4 regions of the Halomonas sp. DP3Y7-2 genome follow, and region 3 is predicted to be linked to each of the others. Evidence: predicted binding sites of a transcription regulator. Region 3 holds the regulator's gene; each other region holds the start of a gene.
The links. Region 3 encodes sigma-54, which starts transcription at its own class of promoters, with help from an activator protein. Its sites were predicted from a motif close to TGGCACNNNNNTTGCTNT; they were not measured.

Region 1: the regulator sigma-54 is predicted to act here: its motif matches at 1,972-1,989, upstream of urtA (urea ABC transporter substrate-binding protein).
Region 2: the regulator sigma-54 is predicted to act here: its motif matches at 1,331-1,348, upstream of KUV45_RS14455 (nitrate reductase).
Region 4: the regulator sigma-54 is predicted to act here: its motif matches at 1,919-1,936, upstream of glnL (nitrogen regulation protein NR(II)).

Annotation. Positions count from the first base shown of each region.
Region 1 is NZ_JAHVKJ010000011.1:152,382-156,479, forward strand. Features, by position in the region: gene urtB (urea ABC transporter permease subunit UrtB) at 1-445, opposite strand, end outside; gene urtA (urea ABC transporter substrate-binding protein) at 551-1,801, opposite strand; gene KUV45_RS16350 (4'-phosphopantetheinyl transferase) at 2,175-2,798, opposite strand; gene KUV45_RS16355 (non-ribosomal peptide synthetase) at 3,046-4,098, opposite strand, start outside.
Region 2 is NZ_JAHVKJ010000010.1:453,675-457,772, reverse strand. Features, by position in the region: gene KUV45_RS14455 (nitrate reductase) at 1-1,181, opposite strand, end outside; gene KUV45_RS14450 (ANTAR domain-containing response regulator) at 1,780-2,394, shown strand; gene KUV45_RS14445 (CmpA/NrtA family ABC transporter substrate-binding protein) at 2,391-3,449, shown strand; gene KUV45_RS14440 (NAD(P)/FAD-dependent oxidoreductase) at 3,675-4,098, shown strand, end outside.
Region 3 is NZ_JAHVKJ010000008.1:130,235-134,332, forward strand. Features, by position in the region: gene rapZ (RNase adapter RapZ) at 1-267, opposite strand, end outside; gene ptsN (PTS IIA-like nitrogen regulatory protein PtsN) at 521-1,003, opposite strand; gene hpf (ribosome hibernation-promoting factor, HPF/YfiA family) at 1,010-1,318, opposite strand; gene KUV45_RS10410 (RNA polymerase factor sigma-54) at 1,499-2,911, opposite strand; gene lptB (LPS export ABC transporter ATP-binding protein) at 3,104-3,829, opposite strand; gene lptA (lipopolysaccharide transport periplasmic protein LptA) at 3,829-4,098, opposite strand, start outside.
Region 4 is NZ_JAHVKJ010000001.1:41,368-45,465, forward strand. Features, by position in the region: gene ntrC (nitrogen regulation protein NR(I)) at 1-762, opposite strand, end outside; gene glnL (nitrogen regulation protein NR(II)) at 755-1,804, opposite strand; gene KUV45_RS00190 (hypothetical protein) at 2,210-2,896, opposite strand; gene glnA (glutamate--ammonia ligase) at 3,048-4,098, opposite strand, start outside.

The DNA.
Region 1 (4,098 bases), on a different contig from region 3:
GCAGATCCAGCAGGGCCAGAGTGCTGTCCAGGTGGCCACGCAGACGATTGTTGATGGCGACCCGGTCAAGCTCGCGCCGCGACACCTCCCCCGCCTCTTCCATGGTGAGGGCATCTGCCACCGGCCATTGACGGCCTCGGTTGGCCAGAATCACGACGATGTCGCCGCTGTCCTTGACCTGGGCCAGCTTGCCCTCGGCGAAACTCTCGAGCCATCCGCGTGCGCGCGTGTCACCACTCGCGGCAATGGCATCGATAGCCGCCTCCTTTTCGCGAAAGTTGGCCTCAGCGAGTGCCTGCAGCAGCTCGCGACCAGCGTCTTCCTCTGGAGTTGCACTGGTGTCCTGCGCTGCGGCGTTGTCCTGTCCAAGAGCACATGGCCCAAGAGCGACCAGGCTGACCAGCAGCAGCGCCTTCAACCAGTATCGCCATGCTGTTGTGTTCATAGCGGAATTCCGTGAGCGCCCTTGTCAGATCGTCAAGGGCATCATGATGGGCGTGGTCCTGGCCGGGACGTCATGGCGCCCCGGCCGTGTTTTTGGTAGCGAATGTCACTCCGTGGCAGCAACGTCGGCGCCGCCGCCGCAGCTACCCTGCACCACGTTGTAGTTGCCGCACTCGAGCGGTGCACGCCAGTCGCTGATGAGATCGCGGGAGCCTTCCAGGTAGTCTGACCAGGCATCCCCAGCGACGGTGGAGGGCGTTTCCCACACGACCGAGAATTGGCCGTTGTCCTGGATTTCACCGATCAGCACGGGCTTGGTGATGTGGTGGTTGGGCATCATGGTGGCGTAACCACCGGTGAGGTTGGGCACCGACACCCCAATAATGGCTTCCTTGACGGCGTCCACCTCGGTGGTACCAGCCTTGCGCACCGCTTCTGTCCACATGTTGAAGCCAATGTAGTGAGCTTCCATGGGGTCGTTGGTCACGGCGTTGTCGTCCCCCGTGTAGTCGTACCAGGCGTCGATAAAGTCGTAGTTGGCGTCTTCGTCGACGCTCATGAAGTAGTTCCAGGCTGCCAGGTGGCCTACCAAGGGAGCCGTATCCAGGCCGGAAAGCTCCTGCTCACCTACGGAGAAGGCGACGACTGGAATATCAGCGGCATCAACGCCCTGGTTGGCCAGCTCACGATAGAAGGGAACATTGGCGTCGCCGTTGATCGTGGAGACCACGGCGGTTTTCTTGCCCGCTCCGCCAAACTGCTTGATCTCGGAGACGATGTTCTGCCAATCCGAGTGACCGAAAGGGGTGTAGTTGACCATGATGTCCTCGTCGGCCACCCCCTGGGACTTCAGGTAGGCCTCGAGGATCTTGTTGGTGGTGCGCGGATAGACGTAGTCGGTGCCCGCCAGCACCCAGCGCTCCACGCCGACATCGTTCATCAGGTAGTCGACGGCCGGAATGGCCTGCTGGTTCGGTGCAGCGCCCGTGTAGAAGACGTTCTCGGAGGACTCTTCCCCCTCATACTGAACCGGGTAGAACAGCAGTCCATTAAGCTCTTCCACCACCGGCAGCACGGACTTGCGAGAGACCGAGGTCCAGTTGCCGAAGATCACGTCGACCTCATCCTGGGCCAACAGCTCACGCGCTTTCTCGGCAAACAGCGGCCAGTTGGATGCCGGGTCAACCACCACCGGCTCCAGCTCGCGACCCAGCAACCCCCCCGCTTCATTCTGCTGCTCGATCAGCATCAGCATGGTGTCCTTGAGCGTCGACTCGCTGATCGCCATGGTGCCGGACAGGGAATGCAGGATGCCGACCTTGATCGGGTCCTCGTCGGCAACGGCGGGAGCCGCCATCGCCACAGACAGTGCTGACAGCGCAAAGGCAGAAAGCGCCAAGGAACGGCGGGCAGGATTGAGCACAGCAGAGGCCGAAGCTAAGGACATGGGAAATTCTCCAGGGTGACGTTGTCGTTATCGGAGTCGTGGCGACAGGCCGCGGTGCGCGATCGTCGCCTCACTCTGACAAAGCAAGTTCCATGCCACTTATGTTTTCACGGGCCCCGGTGTTATCTCCCGTTCTCTTCGGGCTGGCAAAGGCACCCTCTTGGTGCATCCATTCTTGCTGACTTGCACCAAAAGAGACCTCCACGCCTGGCGTCCGACGGCTTTCGCAACGCTCTTCGTATCGATCTTCAAGACGCTCCGCGCCATTCCGTCAAGAGCCGCCTTACGACTCACCGCCGAGCAGGCACAGGGTGATGACCTTGCCCCCTTCAATATGAAAGGCCACAGGCCACTCGATATGCTCGTGCCAAGGCGCTCTCCCGTGGGGTGGTCCAGCAGATTGCCATGCGCACGACGGACGAAAGACAAGAAGGCCAGGCAGCGCACGATGCAGACAGACCTCCGCGAAGTCCACGTAGCGCTTTACGCCCGGAAAGATGGCCTTGTAGATCGCCTCCTTTGCACTGAAAAGAAGCGTCACCGCCATAGACCTCGATAGCCACCCTGGAAGGTGCAGGAGTTCAGCACCACTCGCGACCACCTCTGCCACGCTATCGGTCTCATCAGCGTCCAGACACTGCTCCACGTCAATGCCCACCCCTGCATATAAATCAGAGGGTGCCACGGCGGATAACGCCAGATCGCTGCAGTGAGAGATGCTGCCAAGCACGCCAGGGGGCCACCGCGGAAGACGGTCAGCCCCCCTGCCCGGCACGCCGCTGTCGATGCCCAACAGACCAAGCGCATAGACCGCGCAGAGTCGCCCGGCCCGGTACTCATCGCGCCGTTTCGCCACAGCGCCCTCCAGTTCGGACGGCAACGGCACCCTGGCCAGCGCTTGTCGCACAGGCTCTTTGCTGCACGCCCACGACGTTTGACCCGCCCCACTGCTAGCGAGCCAGAAGCCAGCGATAGCGAGCCCAGGCCGGTGCAGTGCCCTCACCTGAAAGGGCTGGCCGTAGGCCTGTCGGTCGCCCGTGAGCGGAGTGCCAGCCCCGCCGATCGAGATGAAGGTCATTGCCCTTCTCGACCGACGGGGGCTAAACGGCTCAGGCAGTCACATTTCAAATACTGCATCACCTTCGCCGATACGCTTACGTCTTCAAGGGGTCGGTCAGGTCGTTGACCAGCACCTCGGCGATCCAGTCAACGGCATCCAGCATCCCCATATGGGTCACTCCCGGGCATGGAATGAGGGCGGGTACCGAACTTGAGAACTCGGCAACGTTGTTGTCAAAGACCGAGCTCAGCACCAGATCATCGGGGACACCACCAGGTCGGCCCTCGACGGGCGCCACCTCTTCCAGCGCCTTGAACAGCACGACCTGAGTGCTCGTCAGCGGTCGCTCATGGGCGGAGCGAAGCATGTCACGGTTGACCTCGTACAGCTCCTCCCAGCGGTTCAACAGAAATTCATCCGGCGGGATACCCTTGTTGACCAACTCCTTCTCGAAGTCATCGCGCACGTCCTTGGCATTGCCGAGAAAGTCCGCGTCCCCCATGTTGAAGTAGGTGTCCAACAGGTACAGACGAACCTTGGTGAAGCCGCGCTGCTCCAGCTGCCAGGCCATCTCGGTGGCGATATTGCCGCCCAGTGACCAACCCAGCAGGCGCACCTCCTCATCCACCGCCAGATGCTCCTCCATGACCTTGAGGTAGAGCGCCGCAATATTGATCAAAGAGGCTTCCGGTTGGACCACGGTGTGGTTGTAGTTGTCGATGCCGTAACAGGCGTAGTGCTCGCCCATGGCGTCGACCAAAGTCCTGTAGACATCACTGTTGCCGTAGCCTGCATGAACCATGAACAGCTTACTGCCGCTCTCCCTGCCGCCGCCGAGGAAGCGCATCAGCATACTGAGCTCCTCGCCTTCCCCGCTGGCGATGAACTCGGCCAGCTGGGACACCGTGGTGTAGCGATAGAACGCCGATACGGACACCGTGTGCCCTGCCTGGGCCCGCATCAGGGAGGTCAACTTGATCAGCTTGATCGAGTCTCCTCCCAGCAGGAAGAAGTCATCCTCGACGCCGACCCGCTCATGGCCCAGCACCTCTTGCCACTGCTGGCACAGCTGAGCCTCGAGTGACGTCCTGGGCGCCACGTAGGCTTGGGCGGAACCTTCCAGGGTCGGTGCAGGAAGCGCCTTGCG
Region 2 (4,098 bases), on a different contig from region 3:
GGCAGCGTGGCGGTCACCGTCTGAGTCGACCAGAAGCGTGCCACCCTCTCCCTCGCGCCCGGCGCGTGGTAATCCATGTGTGCCGCCAATTGGTTGGCCAGGCCACCGACCTCACGCCCGCCCATGGCGTTGGGCTGCCCAGTGATCGAGAACGGTCCCGCCCCGGGCAGCCCAATCTTGCCGCCGGCCAGGTGGCAGTTGAGGATGGCCTGGCACTTGTCGGTACCGCTGGTCGACTGGTTGACTCCCTGGGAGTAGAGGGTCACCACATGCAGCTGAGTGGCAAACCAGTAGTAGAAGGTTTCCAGGCGCTCAGGGTCCAGGTCGCACGCCGCCGCGACCGCATCGATATCGGGAGCATCGACCAAGGCCGCTTTCAGCGCCTCGTCACTGCCATCCGTATGACGCTGCAGGTACACCCTGTCCAGTCGCTGATGGCGCGCCATCCACGCAAGCAGCCCGTTGAACAGCGCCGCATCCGAGCCTGGGCGAAGTCCCAGGTAAAGATCGGCGATCTCGCAGCTGTCAGTGACGCGTGGGTCGATGACCACCACCCTCAACAGGGGATTACGCGACTTGGCCAGCCGCAGCCGCTGGTAGAGCACCGGGTGGTTCCAGGCCAGGTTGGATCCCACCAGCACGACCAGCTCCGCCTCCTCGAGATCCTCGTAATTACAGGGCACCGCATCGGCACCAAAGGTCCGCTTGTAGGAGGCGACAGCAGAGGCCATGCACAGACGTGAGTTGGTATCCAGGTGCGGGGTACCGATGAACCCCTTGAACAACTTGTTGGCGACGTAGTAGTCCTCGGTCAACAGCTGTCCCGACAGATAGCCAGCGATGGCACCCGGCCCCGCGGCTTCGCGTATCTTGAGCAGGCGCTCGGCGAGCGTATCCAACGCCGGCTCCCAACGGGTCTCGTGACCATCGACCCGCGGCATCGTCAGGCGGCCGTGATGGCCCAATGTCTCTGCCAGCGCGGTTCCCTTGACGCACAGACGCCCGAAGTTGGCGGGGTGAGAGGTATCGCCTTCGACCACGGCGCTCCCCGCTTTGGCACTCAGCGCGACACCGCAGCCAACACCGCAGTAGGGACAGGTGGTCAGCGTGCCTGCCTGTTTGCCATCGCCATGGTCGAGGATTGGCTGGGCTGGCACGCCGTCATGATCTGTCTGGGTCATCCCCTTCTCCTGTGAGCCATCACGCAAAACGCCCACTCAGCGCCTGGCATGGCCAGGAGCTGAATGGGCGTCTTTGCCGAGGAAACCCCACATTGGATTTCCGTTGCGCGCAGACCTGTCGCTGTCCGATGTCTGCGCTTTCCACTACAGAAGCAAACCTCGTGCCATCTTGGCAGGAACCCCCTTCCAGGTTGCCGGCAGCCAGGGCAGGTGCGCCCGGTGACACCGGCTTTCCGCTCCGCCCGAGGGCGACCGCCTGGCTGTTGCGTGAAGGCTCACGCTCTGGGCCCGCCAGGGCATTGCCTGCGGCTGAACGAGGCGGCCATGCACCACGACGTTCACCGCGAAGCGTTGTTTCGCACCCATCCGGTGCAATTCGTGCCCCTTGCCTGCTTGCCCATCCCTTCACCCCCCGCTGCACCGTAGCCGTGCATCGCTATCACTCTGATTAAAAAAGATAGTTAGCCAGGTGGAACACATATTGCCGCCAGCGAAGCCTAGACGGCGTCCTGAGCTGTCAGCTGACACCAGAGGCACGTTGCCACTACCCAGTGCCTCCAACCACACCGTTACCTTTACCAAGCGCCCGACAAGAGCCATGCCTTCTATGCCGATGCCTGAACCCGACACCTTGAGTGTGCTGCTGGTCGACGATGAGATCGTGCGCGCGGCCATGGTCGAAGAGGCCCTGGCCAACGATGGCCATCGGGTCGTCTGCCGGCTATCGAGTCCGGCAAGCCTGAATGACATGGTGCGCCAGCATCAGCCCGATGTGGTCATTATCGACATGGAATCCCCCGACCGGGACACCCTGGAGAGCATGGCCCTGCTGCAACGGGAAAATCCCAGGCCGGTGGTCTTCTTTGCCGATCAGCATGATCCGCAATCCCTCAAGGCAGCGGTCAAGGCGGGGGTCAGCGCCTACGTCGTCGATGGCCTGGCCGCCAACCGGGTCAAGGCCGTGATCGAGGTTGCCATCGCCCGCTTCGAGGCCTTTCAGGGCATGCGCAGAGACCTCGACAAGGCTCGCAATCAGCTGGCCGACCGCAAGCGCATCGAACAGGCCAAGGGCCTGTTGATGAAGCACCAGAGCTGCGATGAAGAACAGGCCTACCGGATGCTGCGCAAGCTGGCCATGGACCGCGGCCAGCGCATCGCCCAGGTCGCCCAGAACGTCATCGATATTCTCAAACCACTGGAGCAGGGATCATGAGCATAGGGAAGGCCACTCAGGCATCGACCAGCGCACCAGAGCTCGCAGGATTGACCCTTGGCTTCGTCCCGCTGCTGGACGCGGCACTGCTGATCATCGCCAGGGAAGGCGGCTTTTTCAGCGCGCAGGGCCTCGATGTCAGCCTGTCACGAGAGAACGCCTGGTCGACACTGCGCGACAAGGTCGCTGCCGGACTCCTCGATGGTGCCCACATGCTGGCGCCCATGCCACTGGCCATGAGCCTGGGTCTGTCACGGGCGCCCTGCGAAACGCTGGCCGCGATGGTACTGGGCCGCCAGGGCAATACCCTGGTGCTGTCCCAGCGGCTGGCCAATGCGCTGGATGTGCGCAGCGACCTGCCCCGCCCGCAAGGCTCCGCCTTGGCCCTGCGCGACTGCCTGACCCGGGGTCTGGCCAAGCCTCGGCTGGCCATGGTCTACCCCTACTCGTGCCAGCACCTGTTGCTCCGTGAATGGCTATCCCTCGGCGCTATCGACAGCGACAGCGAGGTGGAGCTGGTCGCGCTGCCGCCTCCCCGAATGGTGGACGCCTTGCGCGAGGGCGAAATCGATGGGTTCTGTGTGGGCGAGCCCTGGGGAAGCCAGGCCGAATTTCGACAGGTCGGCAAGGTCATCGCCAGCGGCGCGGACATGATGCCGGGCCATCCCGAGAAGGTGCTGGGCGTCACCGCGTCCTGGGCGCGTCGCTACCCCCACACGCTGGCCGCCCTCATCCGTGCGCTGCGGGCCGCCGCCAGTTGGCTGGACAGCGCGGCAGGCGCCCGCCGCCAGGCGCTGGAATGGCTGGCACTGCCCCCCTACCTGGATGAGGCGGTCGCTCATCTCGACGAACTGCCCGTGGGCTGCGCTCCCGGCTATCCTCTGCTGAGTGAAGGCCTGCGCCCTCACCCCAGCGACTTTTACGGCATGGCCGAGCGGCTCCAACCGCTACTGATGGCCAGAGGGCGGGAACTGGACGACGTCACGCTGGAGACCTGCTACAGCAGCGTGCATCACGACGAGGCGTTGCACCAACCAAGTGCCATCACCCCGTAGTACTCTCCGTCGTGGTGTTGCACCACGCACCCTCATCTTTTAGCAAGACGTTGTAAAAAAAGAAGAACCGCGTATCCCGGCACGAAACTTGGATACTCACTGACATGACACCGGCCCTGGCCGGCCGCGATCAACGGCGATCGCATCGACTCAGACAAAGACGTCTCTTCACCCCCCAATGCTGGGGGAGTGAGAGACGTCTTTGGCGTTTTTGGAGCATTTACCATGTCCAGCAAGACGCAAGCGGATACCGCACACCCTAGCACCGTATCCCCTTCGACTGAGGCAAGCCCCACGACAGGTCACCTCGTGATCATCGGCAACGGCATGGCCGCGCATCGGCTGGTATCACGCCTCAAGGGACGTTCCGGGGCACCGAGCCATATCACCCTCATCGGCGCCGAGCCCCACCCCGCCTACAACCGCATACTGCTCTCCAGCTGGCTTGCCGGAGACATCGAGCGCGAAAGCATGGCCCTGTCGCTTGATGACCACACTTTCCCGATCGTCGGCCAGCGCCTTGGCACCCGGGTGGTAAACATCGACCGTCGACGCCAGCGCGTCGAGTGTGATGACGGTGAAATACTGTGCTATGACCAGCTGGTGCTGGCCACGGGCTCACGCAGTGCCATGCCCGAGATTCCCGGCA
Region 3 (4,098 bases):
GCTGGTGAGGTAGACGACCTGGCAGTCGATGGGACCTTGCTTCAGCGCCGTCAGCTGTGCGGGAAAACGCTCCAGCGCCTCGGGCAGATTGCGCGCATCGACACTGACGGCAATGCGCTGTGAATGTCCATTCTCCAGCTCTTCGACCAGTGACCCCAGCAGCGTCGCTGGCAAGTTGTCGATGGCATAGAAGCCCAGGTCTTCGAGAGCCTGAAGCGCCACGGACTTTCCCGAGCCAGAGCGACCACTGATGATCACGAGCTGCATGTCCTGTCTCCTTGGCAGGGGGCGATAAGAGGGCAGTTGGTGTCAGGCGGTCACCGCGCGGTGACGGCCAGATCACGCTCGATCAGAGCGTGCTATCTAGCTAGATGGTAATCAGCTAAATGGCAATCAGCTAGAGGTTAATCAGCGAGTTCCCCATCAGCGAGGCCCCTGTTAGCGAGGCGCCATTCGTCAAGGCGCCAGGCAAGGCGTGCGCCATCAAGACATAGGATCAAGGCGCTTTCGGTGCGTGCCGTCAGGTCGTGGCGTCGCCGGGGGCTTGCTGGCGAATCGCTTCCTGCAAGCGCTCGTGCAGCTCGCGCTGGGACGTCGCGTGGCGCAGGCGATGTCGGGTATCGGCGTCATTCATGACCCCGGCCACCTGTCCCAGCAGGGCAAGGTGAGCATCATCCGCTTCCTCAGGCACCAGCAAGACAAATACCAGGTCCACCGGTTCGCCGTCGATGGCGTCGAAATCAATCGGCTCTGCCAGCTTGAGAAAGCCAGAGATAGGGGCCTTACAGTGCGGGTTGCGAGCATGCGGAATGGCCACGCCATTGCCGATGCCGGTGCTACCCAGACGTTCGCGGCCGATCAGGCGACTGAAGACTTCCTGGCTATCCAGGCTTGGTGTGTTCTGCGCAATGAAGGTGCTGAAAAATTCCAGCACCCTCTTCTTGCTGCCCCCCGGGACGTCAAATAGCGTGCGCTCGGGGGGGAGAATGGCATCCAATGTCATGAGAGGTCAGCGAATTCCGGCGCCTTGGGCGCGGGCTTGGGATTTTTCCTTGTGCTTGACGAGCTGGCGGTCCAGCTTGTCGGCAAGGGCGTCGATGGCGGCGTACATGTCGCCGTCCTGGGCTTCTGCATGCAGGTCTGCACCGGCAGCGTGAAGCGTACAGGCAGCCTGTTGGCGCTCCTTCTCCACCGAGAGGGTGACCTGCACATTGGTGATGTTGTCGTAGTGGCGCTCCACACGGGCGAGCTTCTCTTGTACGTAGTCACGCAGGGGATCGGTCAATTCGACGTGGTGGCCGGTAATGTTGACTTGCATGACAAGGCTCCTTGCTCTTGCGGGTGGTAGCTCGATTGTAACCCTTTTTCCGATCCTGCAAACCCCCCTGCTTCTACGCATTAAGACGCAGATGTCGTGCGATATTTCAAGCGCTTGCGCTTTTCATGTAACTGCGCTACGCGCTCTGCTCGCTGCCTGTCTCGAGCCATCTGACCGGGCTCAGCGCAGGCGCTTGCGCTCGCTTGAAGAGGGAATATTCATCGCTTCTCGATACTTGGCGACGGTGCGTCGGGCGACGTTGACACCGTCTTCGGCGAGCAGCTCCACCAATTTGCTGTCAGACAGCGGTTTGCGAGGCGGCTCCTGCTGGATCAGCGACTTGATCATGGCGCGTATGGCAGTGCTGGAATGGGCATCCCCATCCTGGCCCACCTGGCTGGAAAAGAAATACTTGAGCTCGAACACTCCCCGTGGCGTATGCACGAATTTCTGGGTCGTCACCCGTGAGATGGTCGATTCGTGCATCTCGACCTTGGCCGCAATGTCTGCCAACACCAGTGGTTTCATGGCGGCTTCACCCTGCTCGAGGAAGTCGAGCTGCCGCTCCATGATTTCGCGTCCGACCCTCAACAGGGTGTCGTTGCGGCTTGCCAGGCTCTTGATCAGCCAGCGTGCCTCCTGCAGGTGGTCCTTCAGAAACTGGTTGTCCTGGCTCTTGTCGGCCCGTCGGATCAAGGCCGCATAGTCGGGTTGAATGCGCAGGCGTGGCATCGCCTCAGGGTTCAGCTCGACGCGCCAGCCTTCTTCGGTGTGGCGGACCACCAGATCGGGAATGACATAGTCGTTGTCGCTGTCGCCGTACTGGCTGCCAGGCCTAGGGTCGAGGCCACGGATCAGTTCGATGACATCGTCCAGCTGCTCTTCGGTCAGGCTCAGGCGGCGCTTCAGCAGACGACGATCACCGCTGGCCAGCGCCTCGAGAAACTGGCGTACCAGTCTTCCCGCCTGGGGCAGAAGGGGGGTGTCACGGGGCAGGCTGTCCAGTTGCAGCTGCAGGCATTCGCGCAAGTCTCGGGCAAATACACCGGTAGGTTCGAATTGCTGCAGCCTGGCCAGTACCGACGCCACGTCCTGCAGGGGCGGGGCAGCAGCGTCGTCATCGGCCAGGCCCTGGGCGATATCGTCAAGGTGTCCCACCAGGTAGCCATCGCCGTTGACCGCGTCAATCAGGCACTCTGCGATGCGCCTGTCATTATCATTGAGGTCCAGCAGGGCCAGCTGCCAGCTAAGGTGGCCATGCAGGGATTGCCCGCTGGCCTGGCGCTCGAAGTCAGGCGCCTCGGCGCTGCCGGCCGGGGCGGTGCCAAGGTCTTGATAGGTATCGGACCAGTCGCTGTCGACCGTTAGCTCGGAGGGGATCTCGTCGGCCCAGTCGTCGTCCTTGCTGTCCTTGACCTGCAGCTCGCCGAATTCATCCTCCAGCTCGAGCATCGGGTTGGCCTCGAGCGCCTGCTGGACTTCCTGGCGCAGGTCCAGCGTGGAAAGCTGGAGCAGGCCAATAGCCTGTTGCAGCTGAGGGGTCATGGTCAGCTGGGTGCCGATCTTCAGCTGCAGTGACGCCTTGAGGGCCATGATGTGACTTCCGTTCGTGGAGCTGAAAAGCCTTACCCTAACGGCGGGTCAGGTACCATGCAAGCTTCTTGCCAACTTGTGGGCAGGGGGTGGCGCGCAGGGCTTGCTATGCCCCGCATGCGCGTCAGTGCAAGGTCGAGCGGGCGCCATGAAGACCCTGCCAATATAGCGGCCCGGCAGCGCCCGTGGTGGCTAAAGGCGAAAGTTTTCGCCGAGATAGACTTCCTTGACGCGCTGGTTGGCAAGGATCGACTCGGCACTGCCTTCGGCGATGATCTGGCCGTCGCCGACAATGTAGGCGCGGTCACAGATGTCCAGCGTCTCGCGCACGTTGTGGTCGGTGATCAAGACGCCGATATCACGAGCCTTGAGCTGGCGAATGATCGACTTGATCTCGCCGACGGAGATCGGATCCACCCCGGCAAAGGGTTCGTCGAGCAGAATGAAGGCGGGTTCTGTGGCCAGGGCTCGGGCGATCTCGACCCGGCGTCTTTCCCCGCCGGACAGGCTCATGCCCGGGTTGTCGCGAATGTGGCTGACATGGAAGTCTTCGAGCAGTTGCTCAAGGCGCGCCTGGCGACCTTCCCGGTCGAGGTCCTTGCGGGTCTCGAGGATCGCCATGATGTTGTCGGCTACGGACAGCTTGCGGAAGATGGAGGCTTCCTGTGGCAGGTAGCCAATACCCGCCAGTGCCCGCTGGTGCATGGCCGCGCGGCTCAGGTCGTCATCGTCGATGCTGATGGTGCCAGCATCCGCCCTGACCAGTCCGACGATCATGTAGAAGGAGGTGGTCTTGCCTGCGCCGTTGGGGCCCAGCAGGCCCACAATGCTGCCCTGTTCGATGGACAGGCTGATGTCCTGGACGACGCGGCGCTTCTTGTAGCTCTTGGCCAGATGGCGAGCGTGGAGAGTCTTCATCAGTTTCCTTGGCTTTCCGGCTCGAGGGTCATGCGAATGCGCTGCTGGCCGTCGACACCCTGTGCGCTGGAGCGAGCCTGGACGACGCGGCGATCCAGAAAGTACTCCAGGTAGGCGCCGTCGAAGGTGTCATTGGCCTTGTGCAATTCCGCCTGGTCGATGAGTTCCATGCGGCGCTCGGCAACATGGTAGACCACCTTCTTGCCCCAGCCCTTGACCACCGGCTCTTCCGGCGAAGGCTGCTGCTCCAGGTAGGCGCGGGAGCCAGT
Region 4 (4,098 bases), on a different contig from region 3:
CCGCAGCAGCCGAGTCTGGGTTTCCGACGGCATGTCGCCGATCTCGTCGAGAAACAGGGTGCCGCCGTTGGCTTGTTCGAAGCGCCCCTGACGACTGGCACTGGCACCAGTAAAGGCTCCCTTTTCGTGACCAAACAGCTCGGATTCGATCAGATCCCGAGGAATGGCGGCCATGTTGAGGGCGATAAAGGGATTGCCCGCGCGAGGGCTATGCTGGTGCAGGGCGCGTGCCACCCGCTCCTTGCCCGTCCCTGACTCGCCGTTGATCAGCACGGTGATGTGCGAGTGGGCGAGTCGGCCGATGGCACGAAAGACCTCCTGCATGGCCGGCGCTTCACCAATGATCTCTGCATCCAGGCCTTCGGGAACGCTGACGGGCCGTTGGCGTTCTCGCACGTGGGCGACCGCTCGGCGCACCAGGGCAAGTGCCTCATCGACATCGAAGGGCTTGGGCAGGTATTCGAAGGCGCCCCCCTGATAGGAGGCTACCGCACTGTCCAGGTCGGAGTGAGCGGTCATGACGATAACCGGAAGATCGGGGTGCACCTCACGCACCTTTGCCATCAGATCCAGTCCATCGATGCCCGGCATACGAATATCGGTGACCAGAACATCCGGGGGTGAGGAGAGCAGACGATCCAGAATCGTATCGGCACGCTCGACCGCTTCCACCTGCAAGTCAGGCTGAGCCAGCGCCCGCTCCAGCACCCAGCGAATGGCGCGATCGTCATCGACGATCATTATACGAGCGGCATCAGTCATGACTCATCTCCAGGGGAATCAGCAAGCGAAATTCTGTGTGTCCGGGGGCGGACTCGCATTCGATCAGCCCGTCGTGCTGATGCAGCACCGACTGGGCAATCGACAGCCCCAGGCCGCTGCCCTCGGCCCGTCCGGATACCATTGGATAGAACAGGGTGTCACGCAGGGTGTCGGGAATACCTGGCCCGTTGTCGATCACACTGACATCACAGACCAGGCGATGACGCTGGGCCCCCAGAGTGAACTGGCGTCTGGCGCGGGTCCGCAGGCTGATCAAGGGGTCTGGGGTGTCCGACTCGACCAGAGCCTGCACTGCATTGCGCGCAACGTTGAGCACGGCCTGGATAAGCTGTGCTTCGTCACCGATCAGCTCGGGCAGGCTGGGATCGTAGTCTCGCTCGATGCGGACCTGGGGCTGCTCTACCAGCAGCAGTGCCCGGACACGCTCCAGCACCCGGTGGATGTTCAGAGGCTCCCGGCGGCTCACGCGGTTCGGCCCGAGCATGGAATCGACCAGGTCCCTGAGTCGATCCACTTCCTCGATGATGATGCGGGTGTATTCCTTGAGCGCGGGTGTCTGCTCGAGGTCACGCTCCAGCAACTGTGCGGCGCCACGTATGCCGCCCAGCGGGTTCTTGACCTCGTGAGCCAACCCTCGCGCCAGCACCTTCATGGTCTCCTGGCGCGACTGCAGGGCCTCTTCTCGCGAGATCCGCAACAGCCGGTCCCGCGGCTCCAGCTCGAGCAGCAGGCTATCCCGGGCCAACGGCGTCACCGTGTAGTCCACCGTCAAGGGTTCGCCACCGCCGAGGGTCAGCCGCGCCTCACGCTGGGTATAGGGGTGCAAACCGTCTCTGGCACGCGCCAGCACGTCGGCGATATCGTCTTCTCCGCCGACCCAATCTCCCAGCGGTACGCCGATCACTCGGGCAGCGCTGACAGCCAGCAGGGCTTCCGCTGCGGGATTCATCCACGTTGGACGCAAGTCCTCATCAAGCAGTACAACCGCCGTGGTGAGGTGTTCGATGATGCCTGACGCCATGAGCGTATCCTGAGCAGATGAAGTCGTTCAGCCGAGCGTGAGGTGCACCCCCCTGCGAGGCGCTGAAGGCGCCATCCCGAAGCAGGCGTCGTCAGCGAGTGCACTTCCTTAATGCAAGCAAGAAGCGGGCCAGACTCGCTTTCACCCAGACGATGACCACCGTGGTGCGCCGTGTACCCGCTGTCGTCCCACGGGGGAGCCTGGACACTCCTCCCCATGGACATGCTACTGCACCAAGCTGGTGCACTGCACTGGTTTAGGGCTTATGCCGAATGGGATTGGGGCCACGCCAGCGCGCCACCCGGGACCGACGTGACTCTGGCCAGATGTCTGAGCTGCCAGGGGGACAGGGGGACAGGGGGACCGGGGGGAACGGGAACAAGGGAGACAGCGAGCATTCGCTATCTACGATGACGGCCCATGGCGGGAAGTCGCGGGCACCGCAACGCGGGCTCGCTGCACGTGCAGCACGACAGCGTCGCTGCGCTGGCGAACCTTGCGATCAGGGTCGATCACGACCAGGACGATGCGGTGCTCTCCCCGCTCGAGCTGAGTCAGGGTCAGTGGAGAATCCCCCGTCGTCACCAGCACGCCATCGACCTCAAGCCCCAGCACATAACCGGCGTCAAGAGGCGGGCTGACGGCCGCCGCGACCTCGAGGCTGCCGCCAGCGCCGCTGGGCAGCACGCTGCCAGATGCCGGACGGGCAATGGCCAGCACATCCCGTGCCAGGTAGCCCGGCGCAGCAGCGCTGATATCCCCCGGCAGCTGGGACAGTGCCGGGGGCAGAGGAGCACTCGGCACATGGGAGAGCGCCCCTGGCACGAAGCGCTCTCCACCTTCCAGCGGCCGATCGCTATAGGTGACGCCGCCATGACGTTCGACGCGACGATAGAGGGCATCGGCGGCACTCCCCTGGGAGCCATACAGCAGCAGTATCGTCAGCAGCAGGCCTCTCGATACTCGCCAAAGCCATATCCGCTCCCGCCATATCCACCCCAGCCACATCAGCTCCAACCGGCATCGCCGAGCCGGCAGGCGGCCCGACGGCTGTGGCGACATGGCCTGCCGGCAGCGCGGTGGTAGCTTCACGGTGGCTCCTTGATGGGGGTGTCCTGGCAAGCATGCGATGCCTGTCCTGCCAGGCCAAGGGCATCGCTTGCTCGAGGGCAAGGCCAGGCCAAAAAAAATCGGCCCCGCTCAAGGCGGGGCCGATATACGACGCGGTGTCGTCGTCGCTGGATCAGCAGCTGTAGTACATGTCGAACTCGATCGGGTGCGTGGTCATGCGCAGGCGCTCCACGTCTTCGTTCTTGAGCTCGATGTAGGCATCGATCATGTCGTCGGTGAAGACACCACCTTCGGTCAGGAAGCTGCGGTCTTCGTCGAGAGCCGCCAGCGCCTGGTCGAGGCTTTCCGCCACGGTCGGAATGGACTTGCCTTCTTCCGGCGGCAGGTCGTAGAGGTTCTTGTCCATGGCATCGCCAGGATGGATCTTGTTCTTGATGCCATCGATACCCGCCATCAGCATGGCCGCGAAGCACAGGTAGGGGTTGGCGGTCGGGTCAGGGAAACGCGCCTCAACACGCTTGCCCTTGGGGCTGGCGGTGTACGGAATACGGATCGACGCAGAGCGGTTACGGGCACTGTAGGCCAGCATGACCGGTGCTTCGAAGCCCGGCACCAGACGCTTGTACGAGTTGGTAGAAGCGTTGGTGAAGGCGTTCAGCGCACGTGCGTGCTTGATGATGCCGCCGATGTAGAACAGCGCCATTTCAGACAGGCCAGCGTACTGGTCGCCAGCAAACTGGTTCTGACCGTCCTTCCAGAAGGACTGGTGCACGTGCATGCCGCTGCCGTTATCGCCGACCAGGGGCTTCGGCATGAAGGTGGCGGTCTTGCCGTAGGCGTGGGCCACATTGTGGATCACGTACTTCATTTCCTGAACTTCGTCGGCCTTCTTGACCAGGGTGTTGAAGGCTACGCCAATTTCGTTCTGGCCGGCGTTGGACACCTCATGGTGGTGCACCTCGACCTTCTGGCCGATGGCTTCCAGGGTGTTACACATGGCGCCGCGCATGTCATGGAAGCTGTCCACCGGGGGAACCGGGAAGTAGCCGCCCTTGACCCGAGGACGGTGGCCCAGGTTGCCGCCTTCGACGGCGCGGTCCGTTGACCAGGCACCCTCTTCGGAGGAAATCTTGTACATCGCACCTTCGATGTCGGCCTTCCAATGCACTTCATCAAAGATGAAGAACTCGGGCTCGGGGCCGAAGAATGCAGTATCACCCAGG